Regions from separate parts of the Streptomyces sp. WMMC940 genome, predicted to be linked through region 2. Evidence: riboswitches for the same ligand, from Rfam matches in the RefSeq annotation. Region 2 holds a riboswitch; each other region holds the start of a gene.
The links. A riboswitch is a leader RNA that binds a small molecule or an ion and turns the genes downstream of it on or off. The one in region 2 is predicted to bind cyclic di-AMP.

Region 1 (7,513 bases), 1.6 Mb from region 2:
TGCGTGACTCCGCGACCCGGGGGTCGGCGGTCGCGGGTCTCCGGCCCACGTGAACGCTACGCGGGCCGGATGCTGCCGTGGATCGGCATGTAGTAGATCGACTCCTCGCGGACGTTCGCGCCCGGCTTGGGGGCGTGGATCATCTTTCCGTCGCCGATGTAGACACCGACGTGGCTGATGTCGTCGTAGAAGAAGACCAGGTCACCCGGGAGCAGATCGGCCGTCGCCACGCTCTGTCCGGCCTTCACCTGGTCCCAGGTGGTCCGGGGCAGGTCGACGCCCGCCGCGCGCCAGGCGGCCTGGGTGAGCCCGGAGCAGTCGTACGAGCTCGGGCCGGTCGCGCCCCAGACGTACGGCTTGCCGATTTGGGCGCGTGCGAAGGACAGCACCTTCTCGGCCTTGGCCGCGTACGTGCCGCCGGTCGTTCCGGAGGCCGTCCCCGTGGCCGAGCCGGTGTCCGTGCCGGTGCCGGTCTGTTCCCGCTCCTGCCGCTCACGCTCCCGGAGCTGCCGCTCGGCCTCGGCTTCCGCCTCGGCCCTCGCCTCGGCCTTCCGGCGGGCCTCCTCCTCCTTCTTGCGCTCGAGCTCGGCGAGCCGCGCCCGTTCCTCGGCGGTCAGCCGCGACAGCAGTTCCCGCGCCTCGGCGAGCTTCCTCTGGACGGCCTGCTTCCTGGCACGCAGCGACTCCTGCGAGTCCGTGAGCGTCTCCAGGCTCCTGGTGGCCTGCGCGCGCTGCTTCGCGGCCTCGGCCCGGTGGGTCTCGTAGTCGGCGATGGCGCCGCGCTGCTGTTCGGTCAGCCGGTCCATCAGTTGTGTCTGGTCGGCGTAGGACTGCGGGTTGTCGGCGAAGAGCAGTGCGGCGGTCGGGGTGACGGCGCCGGTGCGGTACTGGGCGGCCGCGTAACTGCCGAGGGCGCGCCGGGACTCGTTGAGCGCCTCCGTGCGCTCGGCGGCCTCGTCGAGCGCACGGTCCACCTTGCGGCGCTGCTGCTCGGCGGACTCCTTCGCCTTGTTGTACTCCTGGGTCGACGAACCCGCCTGGCGGTAGAGGTCGTCCACCTTCTTCTGGACTTCCTCGATGCTGGGCTTCGGGTCGGCTGTCGCATTCTGGGCCGAGAGGAGCGAGACCCCCGCTATGGCGGCCGTCGTGATCCCGACGGCAGGTGTGTTCGTACGTGTGCGGCTGCGCGGCTTGCGGTGCGACGCCAAGGCCGGCATCTCCTTCCGTGGAACGCCTACCGGGTTAGCTGTCGGGTTCGGACGGAACGGAAGGTTTGCCCTACGGGCCAGATGAAACCAGGCCCGATTCACCCCAGTTGTGCTTTTTGAGTGGGTCCCCGGTTCCGAACTCCTCGGTGAGGGGCACGGATTCGGCGCGGCTGCCCGGCCGACGTGGTTCGTCGAAGGGGGTACGGGCCGCCTGGGCGAGCACGCTAGCCAAAGTGTGGCGCTGCTGTGAAGGAGAGTGGTCGATATGCCCGATACATTTTCGTGACCTTGGCGCTGTGTGTCCATGTCATGACTGGAGGTGTCCGATCGTGATTCCCGCGAAGGCGGCGGCGGGCTGTCGGTGGGGCCGCCTAGACTCGGAGAGCGATGAGCAGCCTCTTTGACGACAGTTTCCTGGCGGACCTCCAGCGCACCCCGGCCCCGGAGGACCCCCCGCCACCGGAGGACGACGAGCACCCGCCCGCGGACGAGGTCCCGCACGACCTCTTCGAGGGCAGGTTCGACGTGCCTCCGTCCGGGGACGCCCACTACCGCAACGGCGCCCCGCGCCCCGTCATCGACCCGGCGGCCCTGCTCGACGGGCTGAACGAGCAGCAGCGCGCCGCCGTCGTCCACACGGGGTCGCCGCTGCTCATCGTCGCCGGCGCCGGCTCCGGCAAGACCCGGGTGCTGACCCACCGGATCGCCCATCTGCTGGCGACCCGTGACGTCCACCCCGGCCAGATACTGGCCATCACCTTCACCAACAAGGCCGCGGGGGAGATGAAGGAGCGCGTCGAGCAGCTCGTCGGCCCGCGCGCCGGAGCCATGTGGGTCTCCACCTTCCACAGCGCTTGCGTCCGCATACTGCGCCGGGAGAGCAAGAGGCTCGGCTTCACGTCGTCCTTCTCGATCTACGACGCCGCCGACTCCAAGCGGCTGATGGCACTGGTCTGCCGCGATCTGGACCTCGACCCGAAGCGGTACCCGCCGAAGTCGTTCAGCGCCAAGATCTCGAACCTGAAGAACGAGCTGATCGACGAGGAGACCTACGCCGACCGGGCAGGTGGGGGTACCACCCAGGCCGACGGCTCCGGGGGAGGTTTCGAGAAGACACTGGCCGAGGCGTACCGGATGTACCAGGCCCGCCTGCGCGAGGCCAACGCGCTGGACTTCGACGACATCATCATGACCACGGTCCATCTGCTCCAGGCGTTCCCGGACGTCGCCGAGCACTACCGGCGCCGGTTCCGTCATGTCCTGGTCGACGAGTACCAGGACACCAACCACGCCCAGTACACGCTCGTGCGCGAGCTGGTCGGCACGGGCTACGACGACCTCGGCCCCGCCGAGCTGTGCGTGGTGGGCGACGCCGACCAGTCGATCTACGCGTTCCGCGGCGCCACGATCCGCAACATCCTCCAGTTCGAGGAGGACTACCCGGACGCGACCACGATCCTGCTCGAGCAGAACTACCGGTCGTCCCAGACGATCCTCTCCGCGGCCAACGCCGTGATCGAGCGCAACGAGAGCCGCCGTCCCAAGAACCTGTGGACGAACGCGGGCGCCGGAGCGCAGATCACCGGCTACGTCGCGGACACCGAGCACGACGAGGCCCAGTTCGTCGCCGACGAGATCGACCGGCTGACGGACGCGGGCGAGGCCAGGGCCGGCGACGTGGCGGTCTTCTACCGGACCAACGCCCAGTCCCGTGTCTTCGAGGAGATCTTCATCCGCGTCGGCCTGCCGTACAAGGTCGTCGGCGGTGTGCGCTTCTACGAGCGCAAGGAGGTCCGGGACGTCCTGGCGTATCTCCGGGTCCTCGCCAACCCCGAGGACAATGTGCCGCTGCGGCGGATCCTGAACGTCCCGAAGCGAGGCATCGGCGAGCGCGCCGAGGCGATGGTCGACGCGCTCGCCCTGCGGGAGAGGATCACGTTCCCGCAGGCGCTGCGCCGCGTCGACGAGGCGTACGGCATGGCCGCCCGCTCAGCCAACGCCGTGAAGCGCTTCAACACGCTCATGGAGGAGCTGCGCACGATCGTCGACTCGGGTGCCGGCCCCGCGGTCGTGCTGGAGGCCGTGCTGGAGCGGACCGGCTATCTCGCCGAGCTGCAGGCGTCCACCGATCCCCAGGACGAGACCCGTATCGAGAACCTCCAGGAACTCGCGGCGGTGGCCCTGGAGTTCGAGCAGGAGCGCGGCGCCGAGGAGGGAACGGGCACGCTCGCCGAGTTCCTGGAGCAGGTCGCGCTCGTCGCCGACTCCGACCAGATCCCCGACGAGGACGAGGAGGGCAGCGGCGTCATCACGCTGATGACCCTGCACACGGCGAAGGGCCTGGAGTTTCCCGTCGTGTTCCTCACCGGCATGGAGGACGGCGTCTTCCCGCACATGCGGGCGCTCGGCCAGACCAAGGAGCTGGAGGAGGAGCGCCGTCTGGCGTACGTGGGGATCACCCGTGCCCGCGAGCGCCTCTACCTGACGCGTTCCTCGATGCGCAGCGCCTGGGGCCAGCCCGCCTACAACCCGCCCTCGCGCTTCCTCGAGGAGATCCCGGACGCGCACCTGCAGTGGAAGCGGACGGGCCCGATGGCGGCGCCCGCGGGGCCGACGTCCGGCATCGCCTCGGCGCTCTCGTCGTCCCGGTCCCGCTCCGGCCCCTCGGGCTTCGCCACGCGGCGGACGACGGACAAGCCCGTGATCGCCCTGGCAGTCGGGGACCGCGTCACCCACGACCAGTTCGGACTGGGGACGGTGATGGCGGTGACGGGCTCGGGCGCGGACGCCCAGGCGACGATCGACTTCGGCGACGCCAAGCCGAAGCGGCTGCTGCTGCGGTACGCGCCGGTGGAGAAGCTCTGACGGGCTGAGAAACCGTCGGCATCCGGAGAGTGATCCGCAGCGAACACGGGGCTGTCGCAGGGGGTCGCGGGGCTCTGCGGCGGTCGCCCGCGGGTTCCCTGAGCGGGGCCGGTGCGCCGACCCACCGCGGCGTGCGCAGACGCGATGGGCGGCGCCGGCTCGACCCGACGGGTGGCGGCGGCGCCGGGTCGCGGCGTGAACCGGCCGGCTCGACCGGGCCTCGGGGGTACGGCCGTGGGTGACGGCTTCGGGCGGGGCCGGCGGTGTGCCGGTCCGGGCGAAGACTCAGGAGCGGTCGCGGAAGCCGCACGCCCGGCCGGGTGGTCGGGGCCGGGCCGCACACGTACCGGCGGAGCCGGCCGGATCAGGTCGGGCTGAGACCGTGGCTGCGCAGCCACGCCAGCGGGTCGATCGCGGACCCTCCGCCGGGGCGCACCTCGAAGTGCAGATGCGGGCCGGTCGAGTTGCCCGAGTTGCCCGAATAGGCGATGACTTCGCCGGCCTTGACCTTCCCGGAGCGGATCTTGGTGCTGCTGAGATGGCAGTACCAGGTCTCCGTGCCGTCGGCGGCGGTGACGATGGCCATGTTGCCGTACGCGCTGTTCCACTGCGTCCGCACGGTGCCGTCGGTCGCGGCCATCACCGGCGTCCCGTACGAGACGGGGAAGTCGATTCCGGTGTGCATGGACATCCAGTTGACACCGGCCTGGCCGTAGTAGGCGCTGAGGCCGTGCTGGGCGACCGGGAGGGCGAACTTGGGGCGGAGCCGCTCGCGGAGGGCGGCTTCCTCCTCGCGCTTCTTGCGCTCCGCCTCCTGCCGCGCCTTGAGGTCGATGCGTTCCTGGGTCCGGCTGGCGCGGTCGCCGAAGTCCCGGGCGTCGGCGCTGAGTGCGGCGAGCTGGGTGTCGAGCGCGTTGTTCGCGGCGACCGGCTTCACGGACGACGGATCGGCTGCCGTGACCGCGGTGTTGTCGTCCTTCTGCTGCTCGCCGTCGGTGAGTCCGCCGACCGAGGCCGCCGCGACACCGGCGACCCCCATCACACAGGCGGAAGGCACGGCCACGGTGAGGAGCGCGGAGCGCTTGGCGGGAGTGCGGCGGCGACCGCGGGCGCCGCCGGCCCTGCGCACGGGACGGGCCGAGGCGGCGGAGGAGAGGGGGACCGCGGGTGCCGCGACGGTGGCGGCGCCGGCGATCATCTCGGCTTCGTGGTCGTGGTCGTGGCCGGAATCCGGTCCTCCGTCGTACGCGTCCGCTGCCGCCGGTCGCTCCGGCTCGTACTCGGTGTGCTCCGAGCGATCGGAGTGCTCCGTTGCGGAGTCGAACGCGGCCTCGCCGCCGAAGCCGGGCTCGCTGTCGTGCGCGGCTTCGGTCTCGTAGCCGGACGCCGTGCCGGGCCGTGTCTCGTGTGAGGTGCCGAACTCGGCCGTGGCGGGGAACTGTTCGGGGACGAAGGCTTCCGCGGGATCGTGCTGCTCCCCGTACGCCGGGTACTCGGAGTGTCCGGATCCGGACGGCTGTCCGATGTGGTCGCCGTACTGCGGGTGGACGGGGGTGGCCTCGGCTCCGGCCGAGTTCCACGCGGTGGCGTCGTAGGCGCCGGTCTCGTACGTCGACGCGCCGTAGCCGGCCGTGGGCCACTGGCCGCTCGTGTCGTAGGGCTGCGCCGCGTTCTCGAACCGTGCCGCCGTGAACTGCCCCGCCTCGTTCCAGGCGTTGGCGTCCCACTGGCCGGTGGTGTCGTACTGCGCGCCCCCGTCGTACTGCGCGCCCCCGTCGTACTGCGCGCCCCCGTCGTACTGTGCGGCGTCGAAATGCGTTGCGTCGTACTGCTGCCCGTACGCATGCTGGGGGTTGCCGTAGGCCTCGTGGCCCGTGGGGGAAGTGGAGGACCACTGCGTCGCGTCGTACTGGCCGCTGTCGTACTGGCCGCTGTGGGCGAGGTGACCGTCCTCGTAGCTGCCCGGCATGGCGCCGAAGAGCGGGTCGGTGTCGAAGCTGCCGGTGGCGTACGCGTCGTACCCGGCGTGGGGGTGCTGGTCGTTCACCAACTTCTCTCTCGCCTCGGCAGCAGGACCAAGTTCTGGGGGCCGCCCCGCAGGGGGTCCCAGAGGCAACGCAGTGGCGCGACTGTACCCGGCGGTATGCGACGCCGACAATCTTCGGCAGGTTTTGGGGAAGCGGGAAACGGGCATTCGGCCGTGTTTCGGCGGACTGCGGGCAGAGCTTTGGCCTTACGTTCGATCCTTGTTCGACTTCAGGCCACGGAAACGGCGCCGGGCGACTCGGCTTCCGCACCGGGCGCCTCGAGCGCCTCGCGGATGCCCGCCGCGACAGCCGGATGCACCGGGAGTGCGAGATGGCCGATGCCGCTCACGCGGACGTTCCGCACGATCAGATCCGGATGCTCCAGTCGTGCGGTCTCCAGCGGCACCATGATCTGGTCCAGATCGCTCCAGAAGCTGACGAACCTGGTCCGGCAGCCCGGAGCGGGCAGCCGCAGTTCCTCGATCACGGCGGAGTCCGGGCGCATCTGGCGCACGATGGGGTGCGCGCTGGCGAGCGGGGCGACACGCGTGCCCGCATGGGGCGTGCCCAGTGTGACGAGGGTGCGGACCCGGCGGTCGCCGCCGAGTCGCTGGACGTAGTACCGCGCGATGAGACCGCCGAGGCTGTGGCCGACGATGTCGACCCGCTGCCGGCCGGTGCGTGCGCAGATCTCCTCGACATGGCGGCCCAGCAGCTCGGCGGCGGTCCGGATGTCGCACGTCAGCGGTGAGTAGTTGAGCGACTCCACGTGGCGCCCGCCCTGGCGTACCAGGGCCCGCCGCAGCAGGACGAAAACGGACCGGTTGTCCACGAAGCCGTGGAGCAGCACGGCCGGCGGATACGGGGCTGACTGCGCCGGGAACGGGAGCGCGGGGGAGTCCGGGGAGTCCGGACGGCCGTCGGGTGTCCCCGTGCCCGGGGAGTCCGTGTCCGGGGAGTCCGGGAGCGGGGTTGTGCCGAGGTGCGGGGTCGTGTCGAGATGCGGTGGCCCGCCGAGGTGCGGTGATCCCGTAGCCGGTGCGGGGGAGCGGCGTTCCGGGAACAGGCCGGAGGGATAAACGATCATGTGCGCGGTGAGGATGGCCAGCTCCAGGGCCGTGGCACGCAGCAGGGCGACCGACATCCTCATCCGCAAGAGCGGCAGGAACCCCATGGCCCGACCTCCAGACTGGCGCACGGGGTCGCGGCTCCGTCCCCCGTGTGCCCTCATGGGGCTGCCCACGGCGCCTACCGCCGCGCCGCGCGGTTGGCGACACGGTGGTCACGGCGACCGAACAGCGGCTCCCTCGCGGCGTCCCGGCCGGGGCCCGAGGCCCTCCGGCGGGTACGGCGCGTAGCGAATATGTCCCATGTGTGATTTCCCCCTCGCCGTCCACCGCGAAACGGCGGCTT
Region 2 (7,513 bases):
CTCGTAGTACTCGGTCATCTCGGCGGCCGAGCGGGACTTGCCCTCGAACTCGTAGGCGCCGTCCTTGTAGAACTCGGAGGCGGCGACGTCGAGCGCGAGCGCGATGTCCTTGCCCGGCGTGTAGCCGGCCTTCTTGATCGCCTCGAGGATGAGGTCGAGGGCCTCGCGGTTGGAGCCCAGGTTCGGGGCGAAACCGCCCTCGTCGCCGAGTCCGGTGGAGAGTCCCTTCTCCTTCAGGACCTTCTTCAGGGTGTGGTACACCTCGGTGCCCCAGCGCAGTGCCTCGGAGAAGGACTCCGCGCCGATGGGCGCGATCATGAACTCCTGGATGTCCACGTTGGAGTCGGCGTGCGAGCCGCCGTTCAGGATGTTCATCATCGGAACGGGCAGCAGGTGCGCGTTCGGGCCGCCGAGGTAGCGGAACAGCGGCAGGTCGGACGCCTCGGAGGCGGCGTGCGCGACGGCGAGGGAGACGCCGAGGATCGCGTTGGCGCCGAGGGAGGACTTGTCCGGGGTGGCGTCGAGGTCGAACATCGCCTGGTCGATCAGGCGCTGCTCGGTGGCGTCGTAGCCGACGAGCTCGGGGCCGATCTGCTCGATGACGGCGAGGACGGCCTTCTCGACACCCTTGCCCAGGTAGCGGTTCTGGTCGCCGTCGCGGAGCTCGAGGGCCTCGAAGGCGCCGGTGGACGCACCGGACGGAACGGCAGCACGCCCGGTGCTGCCGTCGTCGAGGCCGACCTCGACCTCGACCGTGGGGTTGCCTCGGGAGTCCAGGATTTCCCGGGCTACGACGACGTCGATGGACGGCACGAGCATCTCCTTCTGGGATGTGACGCGTGAGGTGACACAAGCGGAGCCGTGTCGGTGCAGGGTCGCTTTGGCCTTGCGGCAAGAGCCTAACCGCCTGGGAGGCATCGGCCGGCAGATGCCCGCCCCGTGGGACGAAAAAGCGGTCGGAACGGACAAAGGCCCCGGCCCGGGGGCACCTCCCGTGCCCGCCGGACTGCGGGGGGTACGGGGGATGCCGCACCGGGCCGGGGCCGGGGGACGGTGGTGTGCCGTCGGGTGGTCCGCCGGGCCCACCGGACGGCGGCCGCCCCGGGGACCGCAGTGGGTCCCCGGGGCCGGTCGTCAGCTCAGGTGGAGCTTCTGGCCGGGGTGGATGACGTTCGCGTCCTCGACGATGTCCTTGTTCAACTCGAACAGCTTCTTCCAGCCGCCCTTGACCTTCTCGGCCTCGGCGATCCTGCTGAGGGTGTCGCCGGCCTTGACCGTGTACTCGCCGTCGCCCTTCCTGACCGGGGCGGCGGCGCGCTCGGAGCGGCTGGTCGGGGCCTCGGCTCGCTTCGGGGCGGCGGGCTCGGCGACCTTGGGGGCGGCCGGGGCGGCGCCGTCGTACGAGGCGTTCGACAGTCCGGTGCCGCAGTTCGGCCAGGCACCCTTGCCCTGGCCCGCCAGGACCTTCTCGGCTATCTGGATCTGCTGCGCCTTGCTTGCCTTGTCGGCGGTGGAGGCGAACGCGGTGCCCCCGTAGGCGGCCCAGGTGGAGGCCGAGAACTGCAGCCCGCCGTAGTAGCCGTTGCCGGTGTTGATCGACCAGTTGCCGCCGGACTCGCACTGGGCGACGGCGTCCCACTCGGAGGCGGTGGCGGCGGACGCGGTGCCCGAGGCCATCAGCGGTGCGGCTATGGCGGCACCGGCGACACCGGCGAGCGTGGCGACACGGGTGGACCGCTGGAAGACCGTCGGGCGACGGTGCTTGCCCTTGCCGGAAAGCAGCATCGAAGTTCTCCTCACCGACGCCTGCGAGGTGAGCTGTCGGGTTCGGGCCGATGTGGTGCCCGGCCGTGCGACGAGCGCACGGCTCCACCCCTAGCCGGGCAGCCCTCATCGGGCCTGTCCGGCACTTACCTTGGGTCCCCCGCTCCTGCCTTCGGCGCTTGCGCGACGACTGTTCCCGGCGGCCGCCGGCAGGATTCGGCGTGCGGTCGACGGGGCCCGCGTTGCGAGCAGTTCAGACCGTAAACACACGTCTCCCCGATGTTCAAAGACGAACATCGGGGAGAAATCGCCCAAAACTGACGGGGCAACATGTCCGTTTTCGCAGGTGAGAGCCGTGATGACCGGAGTTGACCGCCTAGCGGCGCCAGTTGACCGGAAGAGACTCTTGTCTCACTCGCACAGAACCGGACATAAGTACCCGAACTACTCCTTCAACTCGCCTTCGCCCAGGCCGAGATCGAGGCTCTGGCCAGGCAGGATGAGGTCCGCGTCAGAGCCGACGACATCCTGGTTCGCCTCGTAGAGGGCGGGCCAGCCGCCGGGCACCTGGTTCGCGTCGGCGATCGACGAGAGGTTGTCTCCGGTGCGAACGACGTACTCGTCTCCCGTGGCGGCGTCGCTCCGTGCCGATCCGTCACCTCGTGAGGCATGGCGCCCCGATTCACGCTCATCGCCCGAATTACCCGACTCATCCCCTTCGGCGGCCGGGGTGCCCCGGTGCTTGCCGGCGCCCGCCTCCGCCCCGGCTTCACCGGACGCCTCCGCGCCCCCACCGGAGCCCTCGGCGGATCCGGCGGACTCCGAGGAGCCGGCCGGCGAGGAGGACTGCTCGGACTGCTCGGACTGCTCGGACGGCTCGGGCGGCCCGGACGGCTCGGACGAGGACTCGCCCGCGCCCGGCTGGGACCCGTCCGGCGAGGAGGCCCCGGCGTCCGGCTCGGGCACGGAATCCGCCCCGTCGCCGAACGAGGGCCCCTTCACGAGGTCGCCCAGCGGGTCGGCCGACGGAGTGCCGGCGGACTCGGAGCCACCGCCGCCCAGGCCCGTGATCACTCCACAGCTCTGCCAGGCGGTAGCGCCCTGGGCGGCGAGCACCATCTCGGCGACGGAGATCTGCTCGGAGGAGCTGGCGAGGTCGGCGCGCGGCGCGTAGGCGGTGCCGCCGTAGGCCTCCCAGGTCTCCTGGGACATCTGGAGGCCGCCGTAGTAACCGTTGCCGAGGTTGGCACTCCAGTCACCACCGCTCTCGCAGTCCGCGACGCGGTTCCAGGTGGCGGTGTCGGCGGCGGACGCGGAACCCGCACCCAGCAGCGGGATGGCGATGGCCGATCCGGTCACCCCTGCCGCGACAATGAGGGCGGGGGCCTGACGAGGTCGGCGGTGTCGGCCGTTCCCGGACAGCATGCGGTGTGCCTTCCGTGTGACTACAGAAAACTCCAGGGTTTCTCGAGGCGATTGAAACCTCGATGACCCGGAGTCGGGGTGAACGTAGCCGCACTCCGACGTCAGTCACAAGTCGATGCAGCGGAGATCACGTGAAAGTCACATTACTGACTGGTCGTCAGATTCAGCGCCGGGTGAATTCAACGGGCAGAGTGCGCAATCCGCGCATGATGAGTCCCCCACGCCACCGCAATTCCGACGGATCGACCGCAAGTCGCAAGTCGGGCAGCCGGGTGAGGAGGGTCGCGAGCGCGGTCTGCCCCTCCAGCCGCGCGAGGGGCGCGCCCAGGCAGTAGTGGATGCCGTGCCCGTACCCGAGGTGCTGGTTGTCCCGGCGGCCGAGATCGAGGGTGTCGGGCTCCGCGAACCGCTCGGGGTCGCGGTCCGCTGCGGCGAGCACGACGAGGACGGGGTCGCCGGCGGCGATGTCCCGTCCGCCGAGCGTCAGCGGCTCGGTCGCGAACCGCCAGGTGGCGAGTTCGACCGGCCCGTCGTAGCGCAGCAGTTCCTCGACCCCGGTGGCCAGCAGACCGTTCTCGCCGGCGGCCAGCGAGTCCTGGAGCCGCTGCCGCTGCCCCGGATTCCGCAGCAGCGCGTACGTGCCGTTCCCGATGAGGTTCACCGTGGTCTCGAACCCGGCGAAGAGCAGGATGAAGGCCATCGCGGCGGCCTCGTTCTCGGTGAGGTGCTCCCCGTGGTCCGACGCCTTGATGAGACCCGAGATGAGGTCGTCGCCGGGGGCTTCGCGCTTGCGGTGGATCAGGTCGGCGAGATAGCCGCGCATCTTCTTCACCGACCGGGCGACACCGCCGCGCGGCCCCCCGCCGTGACGGATCATCATCCCCGCCCAGTCCCGGAAGTCGTCCTGGTCCTCGCGCGGGACGCCGAGCATGTCGCAGATGGCGTAGATGGGGAGCGGGAACGCGAACTCGTGGATGAGGTCCGCGCTCCCCCTCTGTGCGAAACCGTCGATGAGCCGGTCCGTCAGCTCCTGTACCCGGGGTGCGAACTCGGCCACCCGTCGGGGGGTGAACGCCTTCGACACGAGCCGCCTCAGCCGGGTGTGGTCGGGCGGGTCGATGTTCAGCAGATGCGTCATCAGCTCCGCCTTGCGCTCCCCCGGGATCCCCGTCTTCCCCTTCGCGTGCGCGGGCTCGTCGTGATGCGCCGGGTTCTTGCTGAGCCGCTGGTCCGCGAGGGCCTGCCGGGCGTCCGCGTACCGGGTCACCAGCCATGCCTCCACCCCGCTGGGCAGCCTGGTCCGGTGCACCGGCGCGTGCTCGCGCAGCCAGGCGTAGGCGGGGTACGGGTCGGTGGCGAACTCCCAGGTGAAGAGCTCGGGGGCGTCGGGGACGCGGGACGGCCGGTCGTGCATGGGACGACGTTAACCCGCGCCGGGCCGGTCACCCGTTCGGCGGACCTCTCCGCGTTCCCCGTGGGTAGGCTTGCCGTACACGCCAGACTCCGTCGCATGGGAGCGCTGATGAGTGCCGCAGCCGAAGACCGGAGGGAAGACCAGGACGGCCGGGAGGAACAGTACGTGTTCCCGGTCCCGCCCCCCGGTGGGTGGACGGCGGACGACCTCGACCGGATCAAGGGTCTCCCGCCGCACACCGAGCTGATCGACGGGGGACTGTTCTTCGTGACTCCGCAGACCGATTTCCACATGGCCGCACTGCGGCTGCTGGAGAACGCACTGGTGCAGCAGGCACCGGACGACCTCTATGTCGTCCGCGAGATGACCACCAAACTGGGCGTACGCGACCGGCCGGAGCCCGATCTCATGGTGGTTCCGTGGAGCGCCCGCACGGGACCGCAGCAGACCTGGTACGCCCCGGACGACATCCTGCTCGCCGTCGAGATCGTCTCGGACGAGTCCGTGCAGCGCGACCGCGAGCTCAAACCGCGCAAGTACGCGGCGGCCGGCATCCGGCACTTCTGGCGGGTCGAGAAGAGCGACGACCTGCCGGTCGTCTACGTCTACGAGCTCGACCCCGCCACGAACGCCTACGCCGTCACCGGCATCCACCACAACCGGCTGAAGGTCGAGGTCCCGTACCCCGTCGAGGTCGACCTCACCGCCGTGGACCGGCGGCGCGGGAAGCGGGACTGACGCACCCGCCGGAGCGGCCGCCCCTCCCCTTTCAGCCCCGGGCCGCGGACTCCGCCGCACGGATCGCGTCGCGGTAGGCGCGGGCGGCGGCGCGGAGGGCGGCTTCCGGGTCGTGGCCCTCGGCCTCCGCGCGCACGGCCATCGCCAGCAGTTCGTAGCCGACGGCGCGGTCGCCGTGCTCCGTGGGCAGCTCCACCTCCAGCCCGGCCGTGCGCACCCGGCCCGCCAGTTTCGCGGCGAGCGCGAGTCCCGGCTGGCCGAGCGGGACGCCGTCGGTCACCGACTCCCGCCGCTTCTCGATCGCCTTGGTGCGCAGCCAGTGCTCCTTGACGTCCTCCGGGGTCTCGGCACGTGCGTCCCCGAATACGTGCGGGTGGCGGTGGACGAGCTTGTCGACGATGGTCCCGGCGACGTCGTCGATCGAGAACGGCTCGTCCCCCTCCTCCCCGCTCGCCTCCTGCGCGATGCGCGCGTGGAAGACGACCTGGAGGAGGACGTCGCCGAGCTCCTCGCGCAGTTCGTCGCGGTCGCCGTCCTCGATGGCCTCGACCAGCTCGTACGCCTCCTCGATGCCGTACTTGGCGAGGCCCTTGTGGGTCTGCTGCGAGGACCACGGGCACTCGCGGCGGATCCGGTCCATGACCTGGACGAGGTCGAGGAGCCGCGCGCCCGGGAGGTCGTAGGAGCCGGGCAGCAGTTCCAGGTCGGGCATCCGCACCCGGCCGGAGCCCGCCATGCGGGCCAGGCCGTCGGTGAGGGCCTGGTCGCCCTCACCGGTCGCGAGGACCACGGCGGTCCGGCCTCCCGCACAACCGTCCACGAGTTCCTGAGCGGTGGGCGCGGCCACCTCCACGCCGACACCGGCCTCCCTCAGGTACGGGAGCTGCGGGTGCTCCGCGTCGGCGCACAGCACGCGGTCGGCGGCACGCAGGGTCTGCCACGCCGGCCACGACAGCAGTCCGGGCGCGACACGATGGCTGGCGGTGAGCAGGACGATTCGGCCGGGCTCGACGGGCGCTTCAGCGTTCACCCCTCGACCTTACGTCGGGACGGACGGGCGCCGGGGCCGGGTCTCACGGCCGCACGGCAGCCACCGCCACCGGGCCCCTTTCCGTGCGAGCCATCGCCGCCGGATCCCACCGGGCCCCGTGCAAGCGGCCACCGCCGCCGGGTCCCACCGGCCGACCGCGGCCCGGGCGGCCGTCGCTACGCCCCGGCCTGGATCGCCTCCGGCTGCTTGGTGACCTGGGTGATCCACGGTGCCTTGTAGTCACCGAGCTGGATCTTCGTGTCGTCCCACGCGCCGTACCGGGGGTTCACGTCGATGTCGAGCTCCTTGGACGCGGCCGTCAGCGCCGCGCCGACCTTCTGCTGGCCCTCCGGAGTGCCGAGGTCGGCACCGAGCGCCCGGGCCAGCCCGGTCAGCAGGACCTCCTCGCGGACGGCCCGGTCGATCCGGTCCGGAGCCACTCCGCGCTGCTGGAGCAGCATGGCGGCCAGTTGCTCCTCGCCGCCGGACTGCTGGGCCAAGGAGGCGCGGGTGTCCTGGACCTCCTTGCGCGAGGCGGTGACGCCGTTCTTCGCGGCGGCGTGCTCCAGGATCCGGTCGAAGATCATCCCGTGCAGCTTGGCGCGGTTCAGCTGTCCGGTGTTCTTGATCAGCTGGGCGGCCTCGGGCGACGCTTCCTGGGCGGCCCGCACGTCCCTGACCTCCGCCTGGAGCGCGGACACCTCGATCCGGTCGCCCCCGACGACGGCAGCGGCGCCCGGGTGCGCCTCGGTCCCGCAGGCGGCGAGCAGGGGCGCCGCCGAGACGAGCGCGGCGGAGAGGGCGAGCGCGGTGCGACGGCGGCGGTGCAAAGGGGCCTCCTGGCGTGCGGTGGTGATCGTGACGCGGAGCGTTTGTGACGCGGTGCACAAAGACCTTGCGGTGATCGATGGTAGGCAGTCGGCGTGGCGCAGGCCACTACTTCGCCGCCACTGATTCGGTCAACGATTCGGAAGGCGGTCGGGGTGCGGCGCCGCGCACCCGTTCCGTACGGGCAGGCCTGATCGGCGGGGAACGGGGCATCCGTCGGACGAGGGAGGGCAGGGCTATGGGTGCGCTCAGGGCTGTGTCGTGGTGGGTGAAGGTGTCGGTCGGCGTCCTGCTGGTGACCGCGCTGCTGGTGG
Region 3 (7,513 bases), 2.2 Mb from region 2:
GGGAGCAGCTCACGGCCATGCTCGCCCGCCACACCGGCCGGAGCGCCGAACGCATCGCAGCCGATCTCGACCGCGACTCCGTGTTCGACGCCTCGGGAGCCCTTCGCTACGGGCTGGTCGATCACATCGTCAAGAACCGGAAGTGTTTCCCGACTTCCGCCGTCCTCGGGTGAGCCGGCGGTGCTGCCACCCGAGCTGCCGCCGCTGCCCGCACTGACACGCGCCGAGAGCGAGTTCGTCGACAGCTATCTCGAAGTGGTCGACCAACTGGGAAGGATCAACCCGGCACGCGGGACACACACATATGGAGCCCTCCGCGCCGCACAGGCCCTGGTCGCCCGGGCCACGGAGCTCCGCGACGCCCTGACGGTCATGCACATGCGCGGCGAGAGCGAGCTGCACACCGTCACATTGGCCCGCGCACTACGGGTATTGGGCGGGGAACGCCGAGCCTTGCGGATCACCGTGCCACCGGATCAGCAGAGTTGACGGTCCAGCGTGAAACGGGTGCCCCGGCGCCTCCGACCCGCCCGAGAAGCGTACGACCGGGTGTCGCCCATCCGGACCAGTCAGCGCTTCGACTTTCGTCCCGTGCAAGTTGCGCAACCGCATCGCCCGATCGGCCCAATGACGCGCTTCGCCGCAGGTACGGGGCTCGTCACCCGGCGACGCCCAGTCCCCCGAACGGCCCTGTCCACCCGAACAGATCAGTGGTGAGGAGCCTCACAAATCGTCGTTTCGACTCGGAAATCCGGCAGTTCGTGGGTCAAGATCCCTGGGACGACAAGCCCCCGCCACCGCGGCGGGGCGGTCCGGGCGGACGCCGAGTCCTGCCGCCGCACCGGATGCCTGGTCGACATGAGGGCTTCGGCAGGAGTGGAGGACCCAGCAGTGCGGGCCTGCCACCGGAACGGTGGCCGGTCCTTGGGGTGAAGCCGTGTGAGCGGCCGGGCGTCTTCGCCGGTCCGAACCCGACAGGTCATCCTTCACAGGCGGCTGACGAAGGGTTGCGCATGACTGCGCAGACACATCTCCCGTCCCTGCTGTCCCGGACGGGTGCCGTCTCGGCACTCACGATCGCCGCCGTCGGCGGCTCACTGATCGTGCCGGGCGGTGCGCCGGAGGCACAAGCGGCCTCGGCGCACGCGACGAAGGCTCTCAAGGTCGCCGCGTCGAAGAAGGGAGCCCCGTACAGGTACGGAGCGACCGGTCCGAGCCGCTTCGACTGCTCGGGGCTCACGCTCTACGCCTACAAGAAGGCGGGCAAGCAACTGCCGCGCACGGCCCAGCAGCAGTACAACCGCACCCGTCATATCTCGGCCTCCCAGCGGCAGCGCGGCGACCTGGTGTTCTTCCACTCGCGGGGGCACGTGTACCACGTCGGCATCTACGCGGGGGCCGGGAAGATCTGGCACTCGCCGAAGACCGGTTCCGTCGTGAAGCTGACCAAGATCTGGACCAAGGGCGTCCGCTACGGGCGCGTACGCTAGTGCCGCGTCAGCACCGGCCGCGCGCACCGGGCGGCGCTGACGTCCCTCGGCAGAGGTGACGTCAAGCGAAGCGGCGCGGCGGTCCCGAACCCCGGCCCCGGAGCGCAGGACGTCGACCGGCCCGGGCGCGTCGTTCGGCCCGGGCTCACGGCGCCGGCGGCCGGCCCGGGCCCTCAGTGTGGAGGCTCGGCGTCGGCCGCGCTCCAGGGCATCGCGATCCAGACGGTCTTGCCGCCCTCGGGCGTGGGATCGACGTGCAGCCTTCCCCCGCATTCCGCGACGAGCCAGCGGATGATGACCATGCCGCGGCCGTTGTCCTGCTGCACGGCCGCGGGCAGCCGCTGGGGCCTGCGCGGATGGCTGTCCGTGACGCCGATGCACAGACGCTCGTCACGCTCCAGACGGACGTCCACCGTAAAGGTCGGGGACAGCCCGAAGGTGTGCTGGACGGCGTTGGTGGCGAGTTCGGAGACGATGAGACGGACCGTTTCGGCGGTGCCGGTCTCCCCCGGCAGTCCCCATTCGGCGAGGACCTCGGAGACGTATCTGCGCGCGGCGGATACCGAGGCGGGATCGCTCGGCAGAGTGACGGAGGCTTCCTGATGGTCTGCCATGGCGAGCTGTCCCTTTCCCACCGGGGCTGCCGGAGCGCGGCACGTAACGGATTGGATGCCGGAACAGCCTCGGACTGCGCTTCGCGCCAGACTGCCACTGTTGCCGCCCCCACGGCAGGGGATCCACCTGGATATGCATATATCTGTCGCTCAAAGCGGTGAACCCTGCTACGCGAGAGCGTATTCGGGCGCACACTTGGCGCCTGGCACTGCGTCCGCCGGTGCCCGTCCGGACGGTCACCGGTGTCCGCCGCCGGGCGGCCGTGGGAACGGCGGAGAACAGGAGGAGATTCGGCATGCGGCAGGGTCCCGCGGTGCGCCGGCGCAAGCTCGGCGAGGAACTGCGCGGTCTGCGGCTGGGCGTCGGCCTCACGAGCCGGGAGGCGGCGCTGCTCGTGGGCTGGAACCAGTCGAAGGTGAGCCGCATAGAGACCGGAACGAGCGGTGTGAAACCGGCCGATGTGGCTCGGCTGCTGGACGTCTACGGAGTCGCCGACCAGCGGCTGCGCGAGCTGCTGGGGACGCTGGCCGGCACGGCGGACGGCGGGGGAAAGGGCTGGTGGCACGCGTATCGCGGGGTGATTCCGCCGCAGTACCGGGACTTCATCAGCCTGGAGTCCCAGGCGAGCGCGGCGCGCACGCTGGAGACCTCGGTGGTGCCCGGACTGCTGCAGACGCCCGACTACGCGCGGGCGGTGACCCGTTCCGCGCTGGAGAGCGTGCCGACGGAGACGGTGGACTCGCTGGTGGAAGTGCGCATCGCGCGTCAGCGCGTACTGCGCGCGGAACGCCCGCTGACCTTCAGTGCCGTGCTGGACGAGGCGGTCCTCCGGCGCCAGGTGGGCGGTCGGGAGGTGATGCGGGGCCAGCTACGCCGGGTGCTGGAGATGGCCCAACTCCCGCATGTGCGGCTGCAGGTGCTGCCCTTCTCGACGGGCGGCTACGTGGGACTGACCGGATCTTTCGTTATCTTCTCCTTTCCGAACACTTCTGATCTAGATGTGGTTGTTCTTGACCACTTGACGAGTAGTCTCTATCTCGAACGGAAGGAAGACCTCGAGACGTACGGCGCCGCTTTCCGCACCATGCAGGCGCATGCGCTCTCGCCGACTGACTCGTTGGATCTCGTCGCAGGGATCCGTGACGGCGTGTAGGGAAGGCACCCCCCAATGTCTGCTCACGACGCACGTGTACGCCCTCTGCCGGGCACGTACTGGCAGCGCAGCAGCCGTAGCGTGGGAATGAACAACTGCGTGGAGACCGCCCGGTGCGCCGACGGCGCGCTGGCGGTGCGCGACTCGAAGAACCCCGGACTGCCACTGCTGGTGTTCTCACCGGCCGCCTGGACCGGTTTCCTCAGCGGACTCGGCGCGCCGTCGCGGTGAACGGGCCCGCGCCGCGCGCGGATCCCGTGTCGGACACCCGGCACCGCGTCAGACGCCGGGCGCCGACTCCAGGACGGCGGCGACCGCCGTCCCGATCTGCCGGTCGGTGAGGTCGGCGCGCGCGGTGAGCCTGATCCGTGAGATCCCGTCCGGCACGGACGGCGGCCGGAAGCAGCCCACGGCCAGACCCGCGGCACGGCAGTCCGCCGCCCAGCGCACCGCCGACTCGGGTGAGGGCGCCTGCACGGAGACCACGGCCGCGTCCGGCCGGGCGGCGGTCAGTCCCGCCTCCGTCAGCCGCCCGTGCAACGTGCTCGCCACGTTTCTGGCCCGGTCCGCCAGTGCGGGCTCACGGCGCAGGAGCCGCAGGCTCGCGAGGGACGCGCCCACGGCGGCCGGCGCGAGTCCGGTGTCGAAGATGAACGTTCGGGCGGCGTTGACGAGGTGCTCGATGACCCGCGCCGGGCCGAGGACCGCTCCGCCCTGACTGCCCATGGACTTGGAGAGGGTGAGCGTGGCGACGACATCCGTGGCCCCCGCGAGACCGGCCGCGTTCAGGGCTCCCCTGCCTCCTTCGCCGAGGACGCCGAAGCCGTGCGCGTCGTCCACGACCAGGGCCGCCCCGTGTGCGCGGCACACACCGGCGAGGGCGGCCAGGGGCGCGGCGTCGCCGTCCACCGAGAAGACCGAGTCGGTCACGAGCAGGGCTCGTCTGCCGGAGTGGGCGTCGAGCGCCTTGGCCGCGGCCTCCGGATCGGCGTGCGCCACGACGGCGGTCTCCGCACGCGACAGCCTGCAGCCGTCGACGATCGAGGCGTGGTTGCCGGCGTCCGAGACGATGAGCGACCCGTGCGCGCTGAGCGCCGTGAGCGCCGCGAGGTTCGCCGCGTACCCCGAGGAGAACACCAGGGCGGCCTCGAACCCGCAGAACTGGGCGAGCTCGCGCTCCAGTTCCGCGTGCAGTTCGGTGCTCCCGGTCACCAGCCGGGACCCGGTCGCCCCAGCGCCCCAGCGCCGGGCGGCCGAGGCGGCCGCCTCGGTGACCTCCTTCCTGCGGGTGAGGCCGAGGTAGTCGTTGCCCGCCAGGTCGAGCAGGGCGGGGTCGGCGGGCCGGGGACGGAGCGCACGGACGAGGCCCGCCTCCGCACGGCGGCGCGCCGCGTCGTCCGTCCAGTCGAAAGGATCCTGAGGCACTCGGGGCATGGTCCGGTCCTTTTGTAGGCAGCGAACAGACCCTAGCGGGGGACGCCGGAGGTCAGAGTGTGGCCATACACACACCTCAAACGGGGGCTGTTGTGGAGTTCCTCCTTGGCCGGGGGGCGCCCGGTAGGCGAGGATCTGCGCCATGGACCTCCTGAACACGCTGGTGGACAAGGGCCTGCGGCGTGAGCTGCCGACCCGCGAAGAAGCGCTCGCCGTACTGGCGACCTCCGACGACGATCTGCTCGATGTGGTGGCCGCGGCCGGAAAGGTGCGCCGTCAGTGGTTCGGGCGGCGGGTGAAACTGAACTATCTCGTCAACCTCAAGTCCGGGCTCTGTCCGGAGGACTGTTCGTACTGTTCCCAGCGGCTCGGTTCCAAGGCGGAGATCCTCAAGTACACCTGGCTGAAGCCGGACGAGGCCTCCGAGGCGGCCGCCGCCGGGGTCGCGGGCGGCGCGAAGCGGGTCTGCCTGGTCGCCAGCGGCCGCGGTCCCACGGACCGTGACGTCGACCGCGTCTCGAAGACCATCGCTGCCATCAAGGAGCAGAACGACGGCGTCGAGGTGTGCGCGTGTCTGGGTCTGCTCTCCGAAGGCCAGGCGGAGCGGCTGCGCGAGGCCGGCGCCGACGCGTACAACCACAACCTCAACACGTCCGAGGGGACGTACGGGGACATCACGACCACCCACACGTACGCGGACCGGGTGGACACCGTCCAGAAGGCCCATGCCGCCGGACTGTCCGCCTGCTCGGGGCTGATCGCGGGCATGGGGGAGAGCGACGAGGACCTGGTCGACGTGGTGTTCGCGCTGCGGGAGCTGGACCCCGATTCGGTGCCGGTGAACTTCCTGATCCCGTTCGAGGGCACTCCCCTGGCGAAGGAATGGAATCTGACCCCCCAGCGGGCGCTGCGCATCCTCGCCATGGTGCGGTTCGTGTGCCCGGACGTGGAGGTGCGCCTCGCGGGCGGCCGCGAGGTCCATCTGCGCACCCTGCAGCCGCTGGCACTGCACCTGGTCAACTCCGTCTTCCTCGGCGACTACCTCACCAGTGAGGGCCAGGCAGGCAAGGCGGACCTGGAGATGATCGCGGACGCGGGCTTCGAGGTGGAGGGCTCGGACACCACGACGCTACCGGCGCACCGTGCGGACGCCGCCCCGGGCGGCTGCGGTTCGCACGGCGGCGGGGGCTGCGCCCCGTGCGGCGACAGCGCCGAGGAGACCGCGCCGGAGGCAGCAGGCGCCTCCGGGGCGCGCCCGGACCTGGTGGCCGTCCGCCGCCGCGGCGCGGGAACCGACCTCGCCCCCAATGCGTAGCTCCGACGCCCGCGAGCTGGTGGCCCTGGACCGGGCCCATGTCTGGCACCCGTACGGCCCCATGCCGGGCCGTACGGACCCGCTGGTCGTGGAGTCCGCGTCCGGGGTGCGCCTCCGGCTCGCCGAACCGGCACACGGGCAGACCGAATTGGTGGACGGCATGTCCTCCTGGTGGTCCGCGGTCCACGGCTACAACCACCCCGTGCTCAACGAGGCCGCGCGGGGCCAGCTGGAGCGGATGAGTCACGTCATGTTCGGCGGGCTCACCCACGAGCCGGCGGTCCGGCTCGCGACCCGGCTCGTCGAGATCACTCCGGACCCCCTGCGGCACGTCTTCCTCTGCGACTCGGGTTCGGTGTCCGTCGAGGTCGCGGTGAAGATGTGCCTCCAGTACTGGCGTTCGACGGGCCGTCCGGCCAAACGCCGGCTGCTGACCTGGCGCGGCGGCTACCACGGCGACACCTGGCAGCCCATGTCGGTGTGCGACCCCGAGGGCGGGATGCACGAGTTGTGGTCCGGGGTCCTGCAGCGGCAGATCTTCGCCGACGCGCCCCCGGCCGGCCACGACCTGCCGTACGACCCCGCCTACGCCAACCATCTGCGCGCACTCGTCGCGCGGCACGCGGACGAACTCGCCGCCGTGATCGTGGAACCTGTGGTGCAGGGCGCGGGCGGGATGCGGTTCCACTCCCCCGCGTATCTGCGGGTCCTGCGGGAGGCGTGCGACGAGCACGACGTGCTGCTGATCCTCGATGAGATCGCCACCGGATTCGGGCGCACGGGACGGCTCTTCGCGGCGGAGCACGCGGGGATCTCACCCGATGTCATGTGTCTGGGCAAGGCGTTGACCGGCGGATATCTGAGCATGGCCGCGACGCTGTGCACGGGGAGGGTGGCCGACGGCATCTCGCGCGGCGAGGTGCCCGTGCTGGCGCACGGGCCGACCTTCATGGGCAATCCGCTCGCGTCGGCGGTCGCGTGCGCGTCGATCGACCTGCTGCTCTCCCACGACTGGGAACAGGAGGTCAAACGCCTGGAGACCGGGCTCCGCGCGGGTCTCGCGGAGGCGACCGGCATCGGCGGCGTCCGGGACGTCCGCGTTCTGGGCGGGATCGGCGTCGTCCAGCTCGACCATCCCGTGGACATGGCGGCGGCGACCGAGGCGGCCGTGCGCGAAGGCGTGTGGCTGCGGCCGTTCCGCGATCTGATCTACACCATGCCGCCGTACGTCACGGGCGACGCGGATCTCGCCCTGATCACGCGGTCCGTCCTTGCCGCCGCGGCGGCGGGCTGAACCGGCGACGGTCCGGGGGCGCTCCCCCGCCCGTCCGTCCCTCACCAGCAAGGAGCACCATGGGCGTCATCGTCGTCAGCGGGACGGGTACCGAGATCGGGAAGACCGTCGTCACCGCGGCCGTCGCCGCGGCGGCCGCCGGGCAGGGGCGGAAGGTGGCGGTACTGAAACCCGCTCAGACCGGCCTCTCGTCGGGCGAGCCGGGTGACGCC
Region 4 (7,513 bases), 510 kb from region 2:
CGCCGTGACCTCCCGCACCTCTCGTGGGGGCGGCACGGCGAGGGGATCAGGGGCCGGGTCCGCGCGGCGCGCCCGTGCCCCACGGGCGAACTCGGTTCACCCCCTTCGGCCGCAGGACGGCGGCCGGCCGGGGGAGCGGCGTCCCGCCCGGCGCCCACCGGCGTGCGCCGCACCGCACGCCCTCCGGCGCACACCCGCTCGCCGTATCCCGCCGACCAGCGCGCACATGCTCGGCAGGACACGCTTTCCACCCGTGACGGCAGCCGGCGAGGGATACCCGATCGGATACCGGGCGCCGTACGGCTATGCTCGGGGATGACTCGCCGAGGGCCGTTAGCTCAATTGGCAGAGCAGCGGACTTTTAATCCGTTGGTTGTGGGTTCGAGTCCCACACGGCCTACTCGCTCAGCACCTGGTCGGGGATCACCCGGCCGGGTGCTGATCTCGTTGGAGTCGGGCATATCAGGCGCCTGCTGGCCCGCTGCTGGCCCGAGGGGCGGGCGATCATGGAATCCCCGCCGCCGGGCGGCGGGCGAAACGGGAGCGGCCGCACCCGGGGGTGCGGCCGTCAGGTCCGGTCTCTCGCGCAGCAGCCAGAAGCGTGGATAAGGGACTGCCGCCACGCTACGCCGCCCCACTGACAGCGCGCGGCCGGATACGGCGACGCCCCCACCGAAGCAGGGGCGCCGCCGGCACTCGGGGTATCGCTACGCCCGGGCGCGCACAAGGAGGGTGCCGATGTGCCCGGCCTCCGGCGCGTCGAGGATCTGGGCTTCGACGTCGCGGAAGCCGGCTCGCTGCAGCATGGTCGTCCAGCTGCGGGGCGTGTAGCTGTACCGGTAGGTGTACATGGCCTTCCCTGCGAAGCCGCCCTTGTACATGCCCTGCGGGCCGTATGCGCCCGGGATGGCCGGCGGGTGGGAGAAGACCAGGGTGCCGCCGGGGTTGAGTCGCTGGGCGATGAGCGGGAGCAGCTTTGCGGGGTCGGTGAACCAGACTGCGCCGAAGATCGAGTAGATGGCGTCATACGTCCGCTCGTTGCTGCGGAGTTGCTCGAGGACCTCGGCGCGGATGAACTCGACGCCGAGGTGTCCCCACCGCTCGGTGGTCTTCTCGACCATGACGGGCGACAGGTCGACGCCGGTGGTCTTGATGCCGCGCTGGGCGAGGTGGGCGAGCGCTCGGCCGGTGCCGCAGCCGATCTCCAGCACGCTCTCCGGGTCGCCCAGCAGCTCGGGCCCTGGGCCGTGCCCGGCGTACTGCGTCCAGTGGAATACCGGTTCGGCGTCGTCCTTGAAGGCGCTGCCGGCGTAGGTGTCCCAGAGTTCGGTCTCCGCTGCGATGTCGTGTCGTGCGGGCACGGGATCCCCTTCGTGGGCGGGAACGGGTGAGGCCCCTGCCCTCCCCGGGGGAAGAGGGCAGGGGCCAGCCTAGGGCGGTCAGTGACTGTCGGGGACCTTGTTGTCGCAAGGCGAGCAGTTCGCGCCGTCGATGGCCCACAGCTCGTCGTCGACGTCCCAGCCGTCCGCGCGCAGGAAGTCCGCGGTGCGCAGGCACAGGCCGTCGCTGCGGCGCTGGATGAACGGGGCGTGGTGCTTGTACCGGCCGCCGTTGTAGACGTCGCACAGGGCGAAGTACACGGGGGTGTCGAGGATGAGCTGGTGCACGCCGATATCGACGAGCTTGCCCACGCCCAGGTGGACGTCCGGGTGTTCCATGGAGGCGATCGAGTACATCACCGCGTTGGCGAGGATCCGCTCCGCCATGTTGCGGACCATGGTGTTGTCGCGCAGCAGGAGCGCGATCTCCCGCTCCCAGAGGGTGCCGCCGTCCGCGACGTTGATCGTGAGGTGGCGGATGTGCGGCTGAACCGAGTTGAGGATCACCTGCGGGTCGCGGGTCTTCACCTGCGTCGGGATGACTGTGGCCATGTGCAACTCCTCCTACACAGTCGTGGTGCGAGGGACTTGCGCTAGCGGCAGCGGGGGCACTTGCACGGCGGGAACATCATTGAGCCAGGCGGGATGGCCGACCTTTCGGGCAGTTTTAGCCCGTCCACCTCCCGCTCGCCGCGGGCTACGGCCCGCCCGGCAATCAGCTCCCGCAGGGTCTCTCTCGATCTCGATGTGCCGCTTGGCTGCCGCTCCGTCATGGCACCAACTTGCGCCACCCTGGGGGACGTTTCTACGTCCGATATGCAGACGGCCGGGACACCTTGGGGCTATCGTCCGAGAAAGCCGAAACGTCCTCGGGGGACACCTTGAACACAGTGCTCCGCGATGCTATGGCCAACGCGAATATGACCGCCGGACGTCTCGCCCGTACAGTCGGCGTCACGGTTAAGACGGCCGAGCGGTGGTTATCTGATCCGTGTCGGGTTCCGCATCCGCAGACCCGCGTAGAGGTCGAGGCCGTGTTGGGAGTGAGTGCTGACGTGCTGTGGCCGAAGGCCGTCCGGTCGTCCATCGAGACTGGCCCGGACCGCGAAATCGTCGCGGCCTACCCGTACCGAAACGCGTGCCCCACATCCGTGTGGGCCTCGCTCATCGACGGCGCCTCCCATGCCATCACCTTCGCCGGGTACACCAACTACTTCATTTGGCAGGAACACCCTCGTCTCGCCGACAGGTTGAAGCGCAAGGGCGAGGACGGCTGCAAGGTGCGGTTCATCATCGGCGACCCGGAGTCGGACGTGACCCGTCGGCGCGAGGAAGTCGAGGGCGTGCCGCTGACCGTGGGCACCCGCATCCGGATCACGCTCGACGCGCTGGAGAAGATCCGCGAAGCACCCGGGATAGAGGCCAAGTTCAACGACGACCACATCGCACTGTCCGTGTTCGCCTTCGATGACCAGATGCTGGTGACGCCGCACATCTCAAACCTGCTCGGGCATGAGTCACCCATGCTGCACCTACGACGCCTCGGCGATGACGGCCTGTACGACCGATTCGCTTCACACGTCGCGGCGCTCTGGGAGACCGGCCGCCCTGTCTGGTCCTGAACGCACGAATGCGCCCCCTTGCCTGGCCGTGATGGCCGGGCAAGGGGGCGCGTCGTGTTCATGGGTACTGGCGGCGCTGAGGGTCGAGGCTTGCGGAGAGGAGGCTGGGGCGCTCGGTGGGTTCGGGGGCGGGGGCGCCGTCGCGGCGGCAGCCGAGGGCGTCGGGGTGGTCGGGCGGGGCTGGAGGCTGTACCCGTCGAGGCAGGTCTACCGCGCCTCCGTCCGCGCCCGCCGGTGCTGGTCGGCGGGGCCCCCGGACGAGGCGATCGGCGCCGCGGGCGTGCGGGGTGGTCCCGGGAGGGGGAAGACTGGAGGCATGGCTAGCAAGGCGCGCCTCGAGGGCGGGCCGGACGACCTGCGGGGGCAGGTCGTGCCGATCACCCCTCCGGGGCAGGAGCTGAAGATCCCGCACCGCGGCGGCTACGAGCACTTCAAGGCCACGACCCGCCACGAGGACGCCCCCGAGGGGCGGCTGACCGTCTACGAGTGGTGGGAACGCACCGAGGTAGCGGAGTAACCGCAGGTCGGGCGGGCTGGAAAGAGCCGGGGCGGGCGGATCTGCCGCCCCGGAAAGGGGTTCTTTGCGTGGTTGCTGACGATCTCGGGGCGCCTCCGCCGACCGTGCCGGGCGGAAATGGAATTGATCTTGCTCCGCATGGCGTAAGGTGGTGTTCACCGACGCGGGGTGGAGCAGCTCGGTAGCTCGCTGGGCTCATAACCCAGAGGTCGCAGGTTCAAATCCTGTCCCCGCTACTGAAGGCCGAGGGCCCGGAACCACATGGTTCCGGGCCCTCGGTGCGTTTCCCGTCAGAGGGCGCCGATGCCCGTTCCCCGGTCCGGTCCCCTTGCCCCTTGACCTTTACGCAACGTCAAGATCTAGCGTTCTGGGCATGGAGTGGTCCATCCAGGAAATCGCCAGGAAGGCCGGCACGACGAGCCGCACGCTTCGTCACTACGGGGAGCTCGGCCTCCTCGCACCGAGCCGGATCGGCGGCAACGGCTACCGCTACTACGACCAGGAAGCCCTGGTCCGGCTGCAGCGCATCCTGCTGCTGCGGGAGCTGGGCCTCGGCCTGCCCGCCATCGCGCAGGTCCTGGAAGGCCAGCGGGACACGGCCACCGCACTGCGCACGCACCTTCGGCTGCTGGAGCAGGAGCGGGAACGCATCGGGCGGCAGATCGCCTCGGTGCGGACCACTCTCGACCGGACGGAGCAAGGGGAGGAACTGATGGCGGAAGAGGTCTTCGACGGCTTCGACCACACCCGGTACAAGGAGGAGGTTACCGAGCGCTGGGGCAGCGAGGCGTACGAGAAGGGCGACCGCTGGTGGCGCTCGCTGAGCGAGCAGGAGAAGCGGGACTTCCAGGACCGCCAGGTCGCGATCGCACGTGACTTCGGGCAGGCTCTGAGGGACGGGCTCGCGCCGGACAGCGACCAGGTCCAGGACATCGCCCGGCGGCACTGCGAGTGGCTGTCGGTGACGGCCACCCCCACCAGGTCGTATGTGATCGGTCTGGGCGAGATGTACGTCGCCGACCCGCGCTTCACGGCCACCTACGACCGGCACGGTGAAGGCACCGCGGTCTTCGTCCGGGATGCGCTGAGGGTCTACGCGGAGCGCCGTCTCGGCGACGGCCGGTAACGGCGCCGGCGGTCACCCCACCGGGCGACCGGTCGCCCGGTGCGGCGCTGTCACCAGGAGGGCCCCCTGGTGACCGTCACGTCGGCGCGGCGACGCCGCGGGGCTCGGCCGGTTGGCCGATGGCGACTCGTGGGGCGGCGCGGCGGCCGCCAGCCTGGATGGGGCGCGGCACCGTCCGCGACCCTGGGACGGACCCCGGCAGGAGACCACTGGTGCGGCATCGACAACGCGGCGAGGGACAGGGGCAGAACGGTGGCCGTCGTGTCGTCGCGGTACTCCCGTGGCTGCTGATCGTGGGCGGGGTCTTCTACGACCTCGGAACACCGGACACGTTCACCGCGGCCCCCCTCTTCACGGCGGCGCCGCTGATCGCCGCCCCCTTCTTCTCGATGCTCTACACACTGGCCACCGGGGTGGCGGCCTGCGCGGCGGTGACCGGCATGCACGTCTACAGCGACAGGCTCCAGAGGATCCCGGCCGTCACCGAGTTGCTGACCGTGTTCACGGTCTCCGTACTGGCCCTCTTCATCAACCGGATCGTGCGCCGCAGCGGTGAGCGCCTGGCGTCGGCCCGCGTCGTCGCCGAGGCCGCGCAACGGGCCGTGCTGCCCAGGCCGGACGAGCGGATCGACGGCCTGCAGGTCGCCGCCCGGTACGAGGCGGCCGAGCGGGGCGCGTTCATCGGCGGGGACCTGTACGCGGCGCAGAAGACTCCGTACGGGGTGCGACTGATCGTGGGGGACGTGCAGGGGAAGGGCGTGGGCGTGGTCGGGACGGTCGCCGTGGTGCTGGGGGCCTTCCGGGAGGCCGCCGAGCAGGAGGACTCGCTGGCGGGGGTGGCGCAGCGGCTGGAGCGGGCGCTCGCCCGGGAGGGCGCGTGGGAATCCGGCTTCGGCGCCGTCGAGGGCTTCATCACCGCCGTGCTCGCCGAGATCCCGCGTGACGGCGGGCGGATCAGGATCGTCAACCGGGGGCACCCGCCGCCGCTGCTGCTCGGGGCGGACGGCGCACTGCTCGTGCTGGATCCGCCCGAGCGGGCGCTGCCTCTGGGGACGGGCCTCGGAGCCTCGCCGGACCGGACCTCCGAGACGTCCTATCCGCCCGGTGGCACGCTCCTCCTCTACACCGACGGCCTGTCCGAGGCACGGGACGCGCACGGCGTCATGTACGACCCGCGCCGGCGCCTGGGCGGCCGGGTCTTCTCCGGCCCGGAGGAACTGCTGGACGTGGTCGTCGCCGATGTGCGACGGCACACGGGAGGGGCGGCGACGGACGACATGGCGCTGCTCGCGGTCACCCGGGAGGAGGAGCGGCAGCCGCCGCGGCGCGGGACGACTCCGGTCCCGCCGTGACGGGCGGGGCGCCTCCCCGAAGGGCGCTTCGGTGCCGATGCGGCATGTGGCATGTGGGGCGTGAGGGCTGGCTGAGAAGCGCGATGCCACGGAGCGTAATCGAAGGAAAGCCCTCCGCATAACAAGTGACGAACTATCAGAACCTCCGGCCCGAATGAAGGCCCATCAACTTGTCCGTTTCAGGGCTGTTGTTGCAGGTAAGTCCTGGCCAACGTCCTTAACGATCAGTCGGAACGGCTTGGAATCCGAGCTCGGTCTCTATTAACGTTCGATAACGCAGCGCGGTCGTCCCAGCCGTCGTCGGAGACGGCACCGTGCGCACGCGCCGAATCCCGCAAGGGAACCGGGGAACCAACCATTGGGGTGAATCGGGCACTTCGCGGTGCCCGTAGGAGACCTTCCTGCTCCGAACCCGTCAGCTAACCCGGTAGGCGAGAAGGAAGGAAAGGAGAACGCCTCCGTGGCGTCCAACGAGCCTGCCCTCCAGGAGCCCCCCACTGCGCAGTGGGTCCCCAGCGACCAGTGGGCTCCCGCCCCCGAGGCGGAGGAGTGGAACCCGACCGAGGAATCGGTCCGTCCCGTCCGTGGCAGGCACCGCGTCGTCAAGCAGCGCAACGCGCTCGCGCGGAGCTCCACCGTCCTCGGTGTCGGCGTCATCGCCGCGGTCGGCGCGGGCGGCATGGCCACCGCCCAGGACAAGCCCGCGGTCTCCATCTCCCTTCCCGACGTCATCGCGGACAAACTCCCCGACGCCGAATCCCTGCCCGGTGTGGGCTCCTTGATGTCGGACGACTCCGACGACGAAGCCGTCGCGGACGGGCCGCTCACCACGGCCGAAACCGCGGTCCAGGGCGGTGACGCGGGCGAGGCCCTGCGCGCCCGGATCCTCCAGCAGGCCGAGCAGCAGCAGCTCAAGGCCGAGGCCGAGGCGCGGGCCGCTGCCGAGCAGGCCGCCGCGGAGCAGGCCGCCGCCGAGGCGAAGCAGCAGGCGACCCAGGCGGCCGAGGCGGCCGAGGCCGAGCGCAAGGCCGCGGAGGAGGCCGCCCGCAAGGCGGAGGCCGAGCGCCTGGCCAAGCTCGCCGCGAGCTACTCGCTGCCGACCTCGTCGTACACACTGACCTCCACCTACGGGCAGGCCGGATCCATGTGGTCCTCCGGCTACCACACGGGTCTCGACTTCGCCGCACCGACGGGCACCCCCGTCAAGGCCGTGCACGGCGGCACCATCAAGTCGGCCGGCTGGTCCGGTTCGTACGGCTACCGCATCGTGCTGGAGCTCGAGGACGGCACCGAGGTCTGGTACTGCCACCTTTCGTCGATGACCGTCGGCGTGGGGCAGAAGGTCTCCACCTCCGAGACCATCGGCCGCGTCGGCGCCACCGGCAATGTCACCGGCCCGCACCTCCACCTGGAGGTGCACACCCCGGGCGGCGACGGGATCGACCCGGCCGCGTGGCTGCGCGACAAGGGCCTCTCCGTCTGACCCATCGGCTCGGAGCCGTGCGCTCCGGCGGCCG

Region 1: another riboswitch for cyclic di-AMP. It lies ahead of O7595_RS12710 (C40 family peptidase); the one in region 2 lies ahead of O7595_RS19900 (transglycosylase family protein).
Region 3: another riboswitch for cyclic di-AMP. It lies ahead of O7595_RS29455 (C40 family peptidase); the one in region 2 lies ahead of O7595_RS19900 (transglycosylase family protein).
Region 4: another riboswitch for cyclic di-AMP. It lies ahead of O7595_RS17665 (M23 family metallopeptidase); the one in region 2 lies ahead of O7595_RS19900 (transglycosylase family protein).

What each region holds. Positions count from the first base shown of each region.
Region 1 is NZ_JAPZBC010000001.1:2,909,988-2,917,500, reverse strand. It holds gene O7595_RS12710 (C40 family peptidase) at 57-1,217, opposite strand; cyclic di-AMP (ydaO/yuaA leader) riboswitch at 1,216-1,385, opposite strand; gene pcrA (DNA helicase PcrA) at 1,596-4,073, shown strand; gene O7595_RS12700 (M23 family metallopeptidase) at 4,438-6,120, opposite strand; gene O7595_RS12695 (esterase/lipase family protein) at 6,330-7,274, opposite strand.
Region 2 is NZ_JAPZBC010000001.1:4,514,030-4,521,542, reverse strand. It holds gene eno (phosphopyruvate hydratase) at 1-813, opposite strand, end outside; gene O7595_RS19900 (transglycosylase family protein) at 1,135-1,785, opposite strand; cyclic di-AMP (ydaO/yuaA leader) riboswitch at 1,789-1,952, opposite strand; gene O7595_RS19895 (transglycosylase family protein) at 2,209-3,189, opposite strand; gene O7595_RS19890 (cytochrome P450 family protein) at 3,353-4,603, opposite strand; gene O7595_RS19885 (Uma2 family endonuclease) at 4,712-5,341, shown strand; gene O7595_RS19880 (nucleoside triphosphate pyrophosphohydrolase) at 5,373-6,371, opposite strand; gene O7595_RS19875 (SurA N-terminal domain-containing protein) at 6,548-7,201, opposite strand; gene O7595_RS19870 (DUF4230 domain-containing protein) at 7,438-7,513, shown strand, end outside.
Region 3 is NZ_JAPZBC010000001.1:6,664,520-6,672,032, reverse strand. It holds gene O7595_RS29465 (ATP-dependent Clp protease proteolytic subunit) at 1-173, shown strand, start outside; gene O7595_RS29460 (hypothetical protein) at 181-489, shown strand; cyclic di-AMP (ydaO/yuaA leader) riboswitch at 837-1,010, shown strand; gene O7595_RS29455 (C40 family peptidase) at 1,014-1,490, shown strand; gene O7595_RS29450 (ATP-binding protein) at 1,664-2,104, opposite strand; gene O7595_RS29445 (helix-turn-helix domain-containing protein) at 2,401-3,258, shown strand; gene O7595_RS29440 (DUF397 domain-containing protein) at 3,274-3,489, shown strand; gene O7595_RS29435 (8-amino-7-oxononanoate synthase) at 3,538-4,683, opposite strand; gene bioB (biotin synthase BioB) at 4,835-6,007, shown strand; gene O7595_RS29425 (adenosylmethionine--8-amino-7-oxononanoate transaminase) at 6,000-7,301, shown strand; gene bioD (dethiobiotin synthase) at 7,361-7,513, shown strand, end outside.
Region 4 is NZ_JAPZBC010000001.1:4,008,030-4,015,542, forward strand. It holds tRNA gene O7595_RS17625 (tRNA-Lys) at 328-400, shown strand; gene O7595_RS17630 (class I SAM-dependent methyltransferase) at 708-1,361, opposite strand; gene O7595_RS17635 (hypothetical protein) at 1,440-1,931, opposite strand; gene O7595_RS17640 (DUF5919 domain-containing protein) at 2,285-3,001, shown strand; gene O7595_RS17645 (DUF5988 family protein) at 3,318-3,518, shown strand; tRNA gene O7595_RS17650 (tRNA-Met) at 3,681-3,754, shown strand; gene O7595_RS17655 (MerR family transcriptional regulator) at 3,892-4,644, shown strand; gene O7595_RS17660 (PP2C family protein-serine/threonine phosphatase) at 4,857-5,996, shown strand; cyclic di-AMP (ydaO/yuaA leader) riboswitch at 6,310-6,445, shown strand; gene O7595_RS17665 (M23 family metallopeptidase) at 6,457-7,479, shown strand.